Regions from separate parts of the Methylobacterium endophyticum genome, predicted to be linked through region 3. Evidence: riboswitches for the same ligand, from Rfam matches in the RefSeq annotation. Region 3 holds a riboswitch; each other region holds the start of a gene.
The links. A riboswitch is a leader RNA that binds a small molecule or an ion and turns the genes downstream of it on or off. The one in region 3 is predicted to bind cobalamin.

Region 1 (3,266 bases), on a different contig from region 3:
TGACGCCCAAGAACGAGCGCCACCGCACCCAGAAGCAGGTCGATGTCGAGGTCGGCGAGATCCTGCGCCAGGAGCCGGACATCCGCTTCTGGGCGCTCCGCGAGGGCGGCCAGCGCGACCTCGCCCTCATCATTGCCGGGCCCGACAAGGCGGTGGTGGCCGATGTCGCGGCGCGTCTCCAGCGCGAGGCGGCCGGCGTGCCCCATCTCGTCAACGTCATCTCGACGGCGCCCCTCGACCGCACCGAGATCCGCATCACGCCGAAAGCCGGCGTCGCCGCCGATCTCGGTGTCTCGACGGACCTGATCGCGGAGACGGTCCGCGTCGGCACCATCGGCGACATCGGCGCCAACCTCGCCAAGTTCAACGCGCGCGACCGGCAGGTGCCGATCCGGGTGCAACTGCCGGAGAGCATGCGCGGGCATCTCTCCGAGATCGAGACCATGAAGGTCCCGGTGAAGGGGGGCGCCGCCGTGCCGCTCTCCACCGTCGCCGACCTCACCCTCGGCCAGGGCCCCACCGCCATCGACCGCTACGACCGCTCCGTGCGCGTCGCCATCGAGGCGGATATGCGGGGCTCGGACGCGCTGGGTTCGCTCATCGCCAGCGTGATGGCCCTGCCGGCTGCCAGGAACCTGCCCCCCGGCGTCACCATCAGCCAGACGGGCGATGCCGAGGTGATGGGCGAGGTCTTCGAGGGCTTCGCGCTCGCCATCGGCGCCGGGCTGATGATGGTCACGGGCGTGCTGGTGCTGCTCTTCGGCAACTTCCTCCAGCCGATGACGATCCTGTTCTCGCTGCCGCTCTCCATCGGCGGCGCCATCCTCGGCCTGCTGATCTTCAACAAGCCGATCTCGATGCCCGTCGTCATCGGCATCCTCATGCTCATGGGCGTGGTGACGAAGAACGCGATCATGCTGGTCGACTTCGCCGTGGAGGAGATGCGCGCCGGCGTCGACCGGGCCACGGCAATCGTGGATGCCGGCCGCAAACGCGCGCGGCCCATCGTGATGACCACCATCGCCATGGCCGCCGGCATGGTGCCCTCCGCCATGGCGCTCGGCATCGGCGGCGAGTTCCGCGCGCCCATGGCGATCGCGGTGATCGGCGGGCTGATCGTCTCGACGGGCCTGTCGCTGCTTTTCGTGCCGGCCTTCTTCGTGCTGATGGACGACCTCTCGCGCCTGTTCGTGCGGCTCTTTTCGCGCTTCGTCGGTGCCCGCGACGAGCCGGACGGCGAGCCGGATTTCACGCGCGTCGGCGATCCGGCCAATGACGAGCATCCCCCCGCCTATCGGCCGCCCCGCGTCGCGGCGGAGTAGGGAGCCGCCGGGGCGCGTGTTTCCCGATTGTGCTCGGCGCGCCACAACCCACGGCCGCGTGCTCGGGCCGATTGACGCGGCCGCCACCCGCCTCCTACCGTGAGGGCGACGGTTCCTCGCGAGAGGATCAAAAGGGAACGCGGTGAGGGGTTTTGCCCCGATGCCGCGGCTGCCCCCGCAACTGTAAGCGGCGAGCCCTCCGCCACCCGTGTCACTGGACGAGCCTCGTCCGGGAAGACGGTGAGAGGGCAGCGACCCGCGAGCCAGGAGACCTGCCGTCAGTCGTGGTCACACGCGAAACGCGTCGGGCGGGGTGTCCTGGCGGGTGTCGAAGCGCCCGGCTGCCTGCGTGCATCCCGTGTGATCCGGCCTCGTTCGCGGTGACGTGCCACTGCCGTTGCCCGAGGCCCATCCCGTGTCCCGCCTTTCGAACCTGTCGCACAGCGCGAGCCTGTGCGCGCTCTGCCTGCTCCTCCCCGCCGCCGCCCAGGCCGAGCCGGCCCAGGACGGCGTCGTCCTCGACCAGCTCTCCGTCGAGGGCCGTGGCGGCGGCGTCAGCCTCACCCGCGCCGATCCGGTCGGGCTCAACCTGCGCACCCCCGACCGGGGCGCGAGCCGCCTCGGCCTGACGCCGCTGGAGACCCCGGCCAGCGTCGACGTGATCGCCGGCGAGACCGCGCGGCTGCGCGGCCAGAACACCGTGCAGGAGGCCGTCACCGAGAACGCCACCGGCATCACCACCATCGCCGCTCCCGGCAACGGCAACGGCGCCTTTGCGAGCCGGGGCTTCGCCGGGCCGAACTCGATCCAGCAGCTCTACGACGGCACCCGCCTGTTCGTGGGCGCCGGCACCGTCACCTTCCCCTTCGACACCTGGAACATCGAGCGGATCGAGGTGCTGCGCGGGCCGGCCTCCGTGCTCTACGGGGACGGCGCCATCGGCGGCGTCGTCAACGTCGTGACCAAGAAGCCGAGCTTCATCCCCATCAACGCAGCGCGCGCCGCCATCGGCTCGGACGGCACCGCGCGGCTCGCCTTCGATTCCGGCGGCCCCATCGGCGAATCCATCGCCTATCGTCTCAATGTCAGCGGCAACCGCTCGGATGGCTGGATGCGGCCGGAGGGCGATTTCCGCAACCTCGCGGTCTCCGGCGCGCTGCTGCTCCAGGCGACCCCCGACCTCGCCTTCACCCTCTCGCACGATCTCGGCTACCAGGAGCCGGCCCGCTACTGGGGCTCGCCGCTGGTCGAGGGGCGCATCCTGAATGCGCTGCGCTTCAACAACTACAATGTCCGCGACGCCAAGGTGACATGGGCCGACAACTGGACCCAGCTCAAGGCCGAGTGGACGCCCACTGCCGATGTCACCATCCGCAACACCGCCTACCGCTTGCAGAGCCGACGCCACTGGCTCGACGTGGAGCAATACGCCTTCAATCGCGGCACGGGGCTGATCGACCGCTCGGACTATCTCGAGATCTACCACCAGCAGGAGCAGATCGGGAACCGCTTCGACGCGACCGTCAAGGGCAACGTCTTCGGCCTGCGCAACGAGTTCTCGGCCGGCTTCGACGTGAACCATGTCGATTTCCGCCACACCAACAACTTCTATTTCGATACCAGCACCAGCGTGCCGGCGATGGGCTACGATCCCGGCCTGTTTCCGCAGAACGGGCGCGCGATTCCGGCCTACGCGACGCAGACCAACCAGGCCTCCGTCTTCGCCGAGGACCGGCTGATCCTCACCGACCGGCTCTCCTTCCTCACGGGCGTGCGCTTCGACGCCTCGAATCTTCAGCGCAACAACCTCCAGACGGGCGCCGCCTTCGAGAAGTCGTTCCAGGGGCTAGGCTACCGCTTCGGGTTGGTCTTCGCCGCGACGCCCGATACCTCGCTCTACGTGCAATACGCCACCGCGACCGATCCGGTGGGCAGCCTGATCTC
Region 2 (3,266 bases), on a different contig from region 3:
CAGCCCGGCCACGATCAGCGACTTGCCGACATCCGAGCCGGTGCCCTGGATCATGATGGCGCGGGTCATGGCGCAAATGTCCTTCCTTCTCCCCCTCGCGGGAGAAGGTGGCCCGCGAAGCGGGTCGGATGAGGGGAGCGACCTTTCCGGAGAGGGCGCTCCCCTCTCCCGACCCTCGCCGACGCGAGGGCCACCCTCCCCCGCAGAGGGGGGAGGGAGGAGCGCCTGATCCGGCGGACGCGCCTCGTCAAAACTCGATCCCCTCCTGCGCCTTCACCCCGGCGGAGAAGTGGTGCTTCACGTTGCCCATCTCGGTGACGAGATCGGCCGCCTCGATCAGCGCCGGCTTGGCGTTTCGGCCGGTGACGACGACATGCAGGTCCGGCCGCCGGGCGGAGAGGGTCGCGACCACGGCGTCGAGGTCGAGATAGCCGTAGCGGAGCGCGATGTTGAGCTCGTCCAGCACGATGAGCCGGATGCTCTCGTCGGCCATGAGCTCGCGGGCCTTGGCCCAGGCCTCCTCGCAGGCGGCGATGTCGCGGGCCTTGTCCTGCGTCTCCCAGGTGAAGCCCTCGCCGAGCGTGTGCCAGGAGACCTGGGTGCCGAAGCGTTCGAGGGCATGCCTCTCACCCGTGTCCCAGCCGCCCTTGATGAACTGCACGCAGGCGACCCACCAGCCGCGCCCCAGCGCCCGCAGCATCAGCCCGAGGGATGCCGTGGTCTTGCCCTTGCCGGGGCCCGTGTTGACGATGAGCAGGCCCTTCTCGATGGTCTTGCCCGCGACCTCGGCGTCCTGAGCGGCCTTGCGCTTCTCCATCTTGGCGCGATGGCGGTCTTCATCCCGAACTCGATCTTCGCTCATCGGGGCTCCTTCACGGTCATCGGCAGGCCCGCCACCATGAAGATCACCGCGTCGGCGGCGGCGGCGAGGGCCTGGTGGAGCCGCCCCGCCTCGTCGCGGAAGCGGCGGGCGAGGGCGTTGTCGGGCACGATCCCGAGACCCACCTCGTTGCCGACGAGCACGAGCGGGCCGGGCGCCTCCGCGCAAGCCGCTACGAGCGCCCGCGACGCCGCCGGAACGTCGGCCTCCGACAGGATCAGGTTCGTGAGCCAGAGGGTCAGGCAGTCGACCAGCACCGGACCGCGCGCGGCGGAGACCGCCTCGGGGAGGCGGAGGGGCACGTCCTGCGTGATCCAGCCGCCGGACCGGCGCTCACGGTGGATCGCGATGCGCTCGCGCATCTCGTCGTCATAGGCCTGGGCGGTGGCGAGGTAGAGCCAGGGCGCCGGACGGGCCTCGATCAGCGCCTCGGCGTGCCGGCTCTTGCCGGAGCGGGCGCCGCCGAGCACCAGGGTCATCCGGGGAGCGGGGGAAGGCATCCGGCTCCTTTGCCCGAAAGCCGCCGCCCCGGTCAAAGGGCCGGCCCTTCCCGCGTTGTGCGCATCGCGGCGACAGGTTACAAGCGATGAGGACGGTGCCCCGGCAACGGGGTGAAAAGGGAATGCGGTGACGGGAGCGATCCCGGATTCCGCGGCTGCCCCCGCAACTGTGAGCGGCTAGCTCCTGCCAACACCCACCGGAAGCGTCCGGGAAGGCGGCAGGCGCGGCGATCCGCGAGCCAGGAGACCTGCCGTCGCCCGCGTTCCACAACCGATGCCGCCGGCGGGGCGGCGGGAGACGTTCGACATGACCAGCACCGTCCAGACCCTCGGCCGCATCGAGACCCGCACCGGCGAGCGCCTCGCCGCCGTCGCCATGGCCGCCCTGTTCGGGTTCGGGCTGGTGTTCATGGCGGGCTTCTCGCCGGCCTCCGTGCTGCACAACGCGGCGCACGACTTCCGGCATACCCAGAACTTTCCCTGCCACTGAGCGCACGCGCTCCCCTCAGGCAGGTTTCCCATGATCGTCCGGCTTCTGTCGGCGGCGCTCGCCGCCGGCTTCTTCGCGGCCGTCGTCGCGACGGGTCTTCAGCTCGCGCTGACATCCCCCCTCATCATCGCCGCCGAGCGCTACGAGACGGGTGCGCATGCGGCTGTGCCCTCGCGCGCCATCGTCCACGCGAATCTCGTCATCCCGGTCCACGACCACGGGCACGCTCAGGCCCCCGCCGATGCGAAGCCCGAATGGCAACCCGCGCCCGGCCTGCCGCGCATGGCCTTCACCGGCCTCGCCACCCTGGTCGGGGCGGTGGGCTACGCGCTGCTGCTCGGCGCCGCGATGGTCGCCATCGGCCGCGAGCCGACGCCGGAGCGCGGGCTCGCCTTCGCCGTCGCCGGCTTCCTCGCCGTGGCGCTCGCGCCGGCGCTCGGCCTGCCGCCGGAACTGCCCGGCAGCGAGGCGGCGCCCCTCGCCGCCCGCCAGGCATGGTGGGCGATGACCGCTCTCTCCACCGCCATGGGGCTCTATCTCATCCTGATCCGGCGCGTGCCCATCACCATCCTCGGCGGGCTCGTGCTGATCGTGGCGCCGCACGTCGCCGGCGCGCCGGAGGCGGCTGAAACGGCATCCGCCCTCCCGGCAGGGCTCGCGGCGCAGTTCGCAGCCCGCTCGCTGGCGGTCTCCTTCGTGTTCTGGGCGGCGATCGGCCTCGGCTTCGGCTGGACCTGGCGGCGGTTCGGCGCGGCGACGGGTGAGACCGCCCGTGCCTGATCCCGTCACCCTCTATGTCTGCACCACCTGCCGCGCGGAGGGCGACGCCTCCGAGCCGAGGGCCGGGGCGAGGCTGCTGTCGTCCCTGAGCGAGGCGCTGGCGGAGCGTCCCGCCGCCGGCATCCGCATCGAGCCGGTGGAGTGCCTCTCCGTCTGCAAGCGCGCCTGCACCGTGGCCGTCGCCTCCCCCGGCCGCTGGACCTACGTCTACGGCGATCTCGACCCGGCCACCTCCGCCGCGACGATCCTCGACGGGATCGGCCTCTATGCCGACACGCCGGACGGGATCGTGCCCTGGAAGGCCCGGCCGCAAGCCTTCAAGTCGGGCGTCGTCGCCCGCGTCCCGCCCCTCCCGCAGCCCATGCCCGAGGCCGCCGAATGACCCTTCTCGCCAAGATCCCCTGCACCATCGTCACCGGCTTCCTCGGAGCCGGCAAGACGACGCTGGTGCGCCATCTGCTCGAGAATGCCGGCGGGCGCCGCATCGCCATCCTCGTCAACGAGTTCGGCGATGTCGGCTTCGACAAATCCTTCCTCGCCGCCTGCGGGGTCGAGGGCTGCACCGAGGAGTCCATCGTCGAATTGCCCAACGGCTGCATCTGCTGCACCGTCGCCG
Region 3 (3,266 bases):
ACAGGAAGGTCGAGCGCGGCCGGACGCTGACGCGCGCGCAATGCGCCCGCTGCCACGCCGTCGGCAGGACCGGGACGAGCCCGCTGCGGCAGGCTCCTCCCTTCCGCACCCTCCACGAGCGCTATCCCGTCGAGAATCTCGAGGAGGCGCTGACCGAGGGCATCCGCACGGGCCATCCCTCGATGCCAGAGTTCAGGTTCGACCCGGACGAGGCGGAGGCGATCATCGCCTACCTGAAATCGCTGGAGAGCTGAGGGCCCTCAGCCGGCGGCGAGGGCTTCCAGCCGGTCGAGGTCGAGTAGGCGCACGCCCCCCGGCACGAGCAGCAGGGTATCGGCGCGGTCGAGCCGGGACAGCATCCGGCTCACCGTCTCCATGGTCAGCCCGAGATGGTCGGCCATGTCCTGCCGGCCCATCGGCAGCTCGACCGTGACGGAGCTGTGCCCGGCACGCGCGAAGCGGGCCCGCAGCGACAGCAGGAACGCCGCCACCTTCTCCTCGGCCGTGCGGCGCCCGAGGAGAAGCATCTGGTCCTGCGCGAGCGCCAGCTCGTAGCCGGCCCGCTCGTACAGGCTCCTGAGCAGATGGGGCTTCGACTCGACCAGGGCGGCGAAGTCCTGGCGGCCGAAGCGGCAGGTCCGCACCGGGCCGAGCGCCTCGGCGGAGACCGGGTGGCGCACCTGCGGGACGAGGCCCAGGAAGTCCCCCGGCAGCGCGAAGCCCATGACCTGACGCCGGCCGTCCGGGAGCAGGCGGACGAGGCGCAGCGTCCCCTCGATGACGTTGAAGACCGAACAGGCCGGCTCGTCCTGCCCGAACAGGGTCTGGCCCTTGTCGAGGGTGAGGTGCTGGCTCAGCGCCTCCAGATCGCCGAGTTCGGCCGGCGTCAGCACGGAACAGATTCCGGCCAGCCGCGCGCCGCACTCGCCGCAGCTCTCCGCCTGACGCTTGTGATGGCACGCGTGGGCAAGCCTCTCGCCCGCGCCCGTGTCGACCGGCATGGAAGCCTCCTCCGGGGAAGCGGACGGCACAGCCCGCCATCCGGCCGGCTCCCGTCCGGCGCCGAGGATGGACCGGGCCGGGCGCGGCGCATTGATCCACCGCAAGGTGATGACCGGGGGGCACGGGACGGCACCGAGCCGAGCGCGCGCGCCACCAGCCCGAGGTCGAAGGCCGGGACGGGCTACGAAACGGTGTCCCGCCTCGAACGGCCGCCGACGACAGCTGAACGGAGCTGGCGAGCGGCGGCAGGGTGGAGGCAACGGTCCCGCCGGGGCCCCTGGAGGAGGCCATGACCCCTCAGATCGAGAGCGCGGCCGCCGTCGACGCCGACATGGCCGACCTCGTGCGGTCGCTCTCCGAGAACGGGCTCCATCACCGGATCGCGGCCTGTCGCGCAGGGTGATCGTCGGGACCGCCCGCCGGATGTGACCGCTCGGGCACATCCGCGCCGGATCGCGGCGGCCGCGTTGACTCGGGGGGCGGCCGCCTCCTACCGTGAGGGCGACGGTTCCTCGCGAGAGGATCAAAAGGGAACGCGGTGAGGGGTTTTGCTCCGATGCCGCGGCTGCCCCCGCAACTGTAAGCGGCGAGCCCTCCGCCACCCGTGTCACTGGACGAGCCTCGTCCGGGAAGACGGTGAGAGGGCAGCGACCCGCGAGCCAGGAGACCTGCCGTCAGTCGTGGTCACACGCGAAACGCGTCGGGCGGGGTGTCCTGGCGGGTGTCGAAGCGCCCGGCTGCCGTCGTGCATCCCGTGTGGTCCGGCCTCGTTCGCGGTGACGTGCCACTGCCGTTGCCCGAGGCTCGTTGTCCGTGATTTCTCCCTCTCGATCCGCGCTCCCGCGAGCGCTGGCGCTGTCCTGCGCGGGCACCTGCCTGCTGCTCTCGTGTCCCGCTCTCGCGCAGCAGAGCGCGGCCCCCTTCGCGGCGACGCCCCTCGGGACCGCGGCGGCGGTCTCGCTCTCCGAGCTTTCCGTGAGCGCCACAGGCGTGCCGACCCCGATCGCGCTCACCGGATCGAGCGTCACCGTGCTCACCGCCGAGACCCTGGAGGCCCAGCAGCGCCGCACCGCTCCCGATGCGCTCCAGCAGGTGCCCGGCCTCAACGTCGTGCAGACCGGCGGGCCCGGCGGCCAGACCTCGGTGTTCATTCGAGGCGCGAACTCGAACCATGTGAAGGTGCTGATCGACGGCATCGACGCCACCGATCCCTCGAATCCCAACGGCTCCTTCGATTTCGGCCAGCTCCTGACCGAGGATCTGTCGCGCATCGAGGTGCTGCGCGGGCCCCAGAGCGGGCTCTACGGCTCGGACGCCATCGGCGGCGTGGTCTCCTTCACGACGAAGCGCGGCGAAGGGCCAGCCAAGGCGAGCCTGCGGGTCGAGGGCGGCTCGTTCGGCACCTTCAACCAGAGCGGCCGGATCAGCGGCGCGCAGGACGGGTTCGATTATTCGGTGTCGGTGCAGCACCTGCGGGCCGCCGCGACCCCGGTGACGCCCGGCTATCTGCTCGCGCCCGGCACGGCGATCCACCCGAACTATTACGACAACGAAACCGTCTCGGCGCGGTTCGGCTACCAGTTCACCGACAGCTTCCGCGTCAACTCCATCACGCGCTTCGTCAACTCGAAGCTACTGATCTCGACCGACGACTACAACACCTTCCCCGTCACGATCGGCGGCCTGCGGGGCCAAGCCGACGTGCAGCAGGTCTTCTCCCGCAACGAGGCCGAGTGGACGCCGTTCGCCGGCTTCCACAACCTCTTCGCGGTCAACTACTCGAACCTGTTCAACCGCCAGGTCTCGAACGCCTACGACCCCTTCAACCCGCTGCCGACCACCGGGCTCGGCGAGCGCACCCGCTACGAGTATCGCGGCGACTACCAGCTCTCCCCCGGCAACCTCGTGCTGTTCGGCGCGCAGCGGGACGACGAGAGCCTGTCCACCGCCGATCCGAACCCGTTCGGCAGCGGCAACCTCAAGGCGAAGAACGGCAACACCGCGGGATACGCGGAGGCACAGCTCACGCCCTTCGAGCGGGCGGCGCTCGTCGCCAATATCCGCCACGACGAGAACGACGCGTTCGGCCCGGCCACCACCTTCCGCGTGGCGCCGAGCTACATCCTTCCCTTCACCGACACGCGCATCAAGGGCAGCGTCGGCACCGGCTTCAAGGCACCGACGCTGAGCCAGCTCTACCAGAGCTTCCCGGCCTTCAACTTCTTCGCCAACCCGAACCTGAAGCCGGAGGAGAGCCTCGGCTA

Region 1: linked by a shared signal. The riboswitch ahead of ACP56T_RS15550 (TonB-dependent receptor) and the one ahead of ACP56T_RS07655 (TonB-dependent receptor plug domain-containing protein) in region 3 are both predicted to bind cobalamin.
Region 2: linked by a shared signal. The riboswitch ahead of ACP56T_RS14190 (CbtB domain-containing protein) and the one ahead of ACP56T_RS07655 (TonB-dependent receptor plug domain-containing protein) in region 3 are both predicted to bind cobalamin.

Annotation. Positions count from the first base shown of each region.
Region 1 covers NZ_JBNHES010000014.1:31,594-34,859, reverse strand. Annotated here, with positions in the region: gene ACP56T_RS15555 (efflux RND transporter permease subunit) at 1-1,322, shown strand, start outside; cobalamin riboswitch at 1,415-1,616, shown strand; gene ACP56T_RS15550 (TonB-dependent receptor) at 1,738-3,266, shown strand, end outside.
Region 2 covers NZ_JBNHES010000012.1:45,516-48,781, forward strand. Annotated here, with positions in the region: gene ACP56T_RS14175 (cobyric acid synthase) at 1-69, opposite strand, end outside; gene cobO (cob(I)yrinic acid a,c-diamide adenosyltransferase) at 248-862, opposite strand; gene cobU (bifunctional adenosylcobinamide kinase/adenosylcobinamide-phosphate guanylyltransferase) at 859-1,380, opposite strand; cobalamin riboswitch at 1,457-1,650, shown strand; gene ACP56T_RS14190 (CbtB domain-containing protein) at 1,688-1,870, shown strand; gene ACP56T_RS14195 (CbtA family protein) at 1,901-2,650, shown strand; gene ACP56T_RS14200 (DUF1636 family protein) at 2,643-3,032, shown strand; gene cobW (cobalamin biosynthesis protein CobW) at 3,029-3,266, shown strand, end outside.
Region 3 covers NZ_JBNHES010000005.1:62,650-65,915, forward strand. Annotated here, with positions in the region: gene ACP56T_RS07645 (c-type cytochrome) at 1-254, shown strand, start outside; gene ACP56T_RS07650 (Crp/Fnr family transcriptional regulator) at 261-1,001, opposite strand; cobalamin riboswitch at 1,491-1,692, shown strand; gene ACP56T_RS07655 (TonB-dependent receptor plug domain-containing protein) at 1,816-3,266, shown strand, end outside.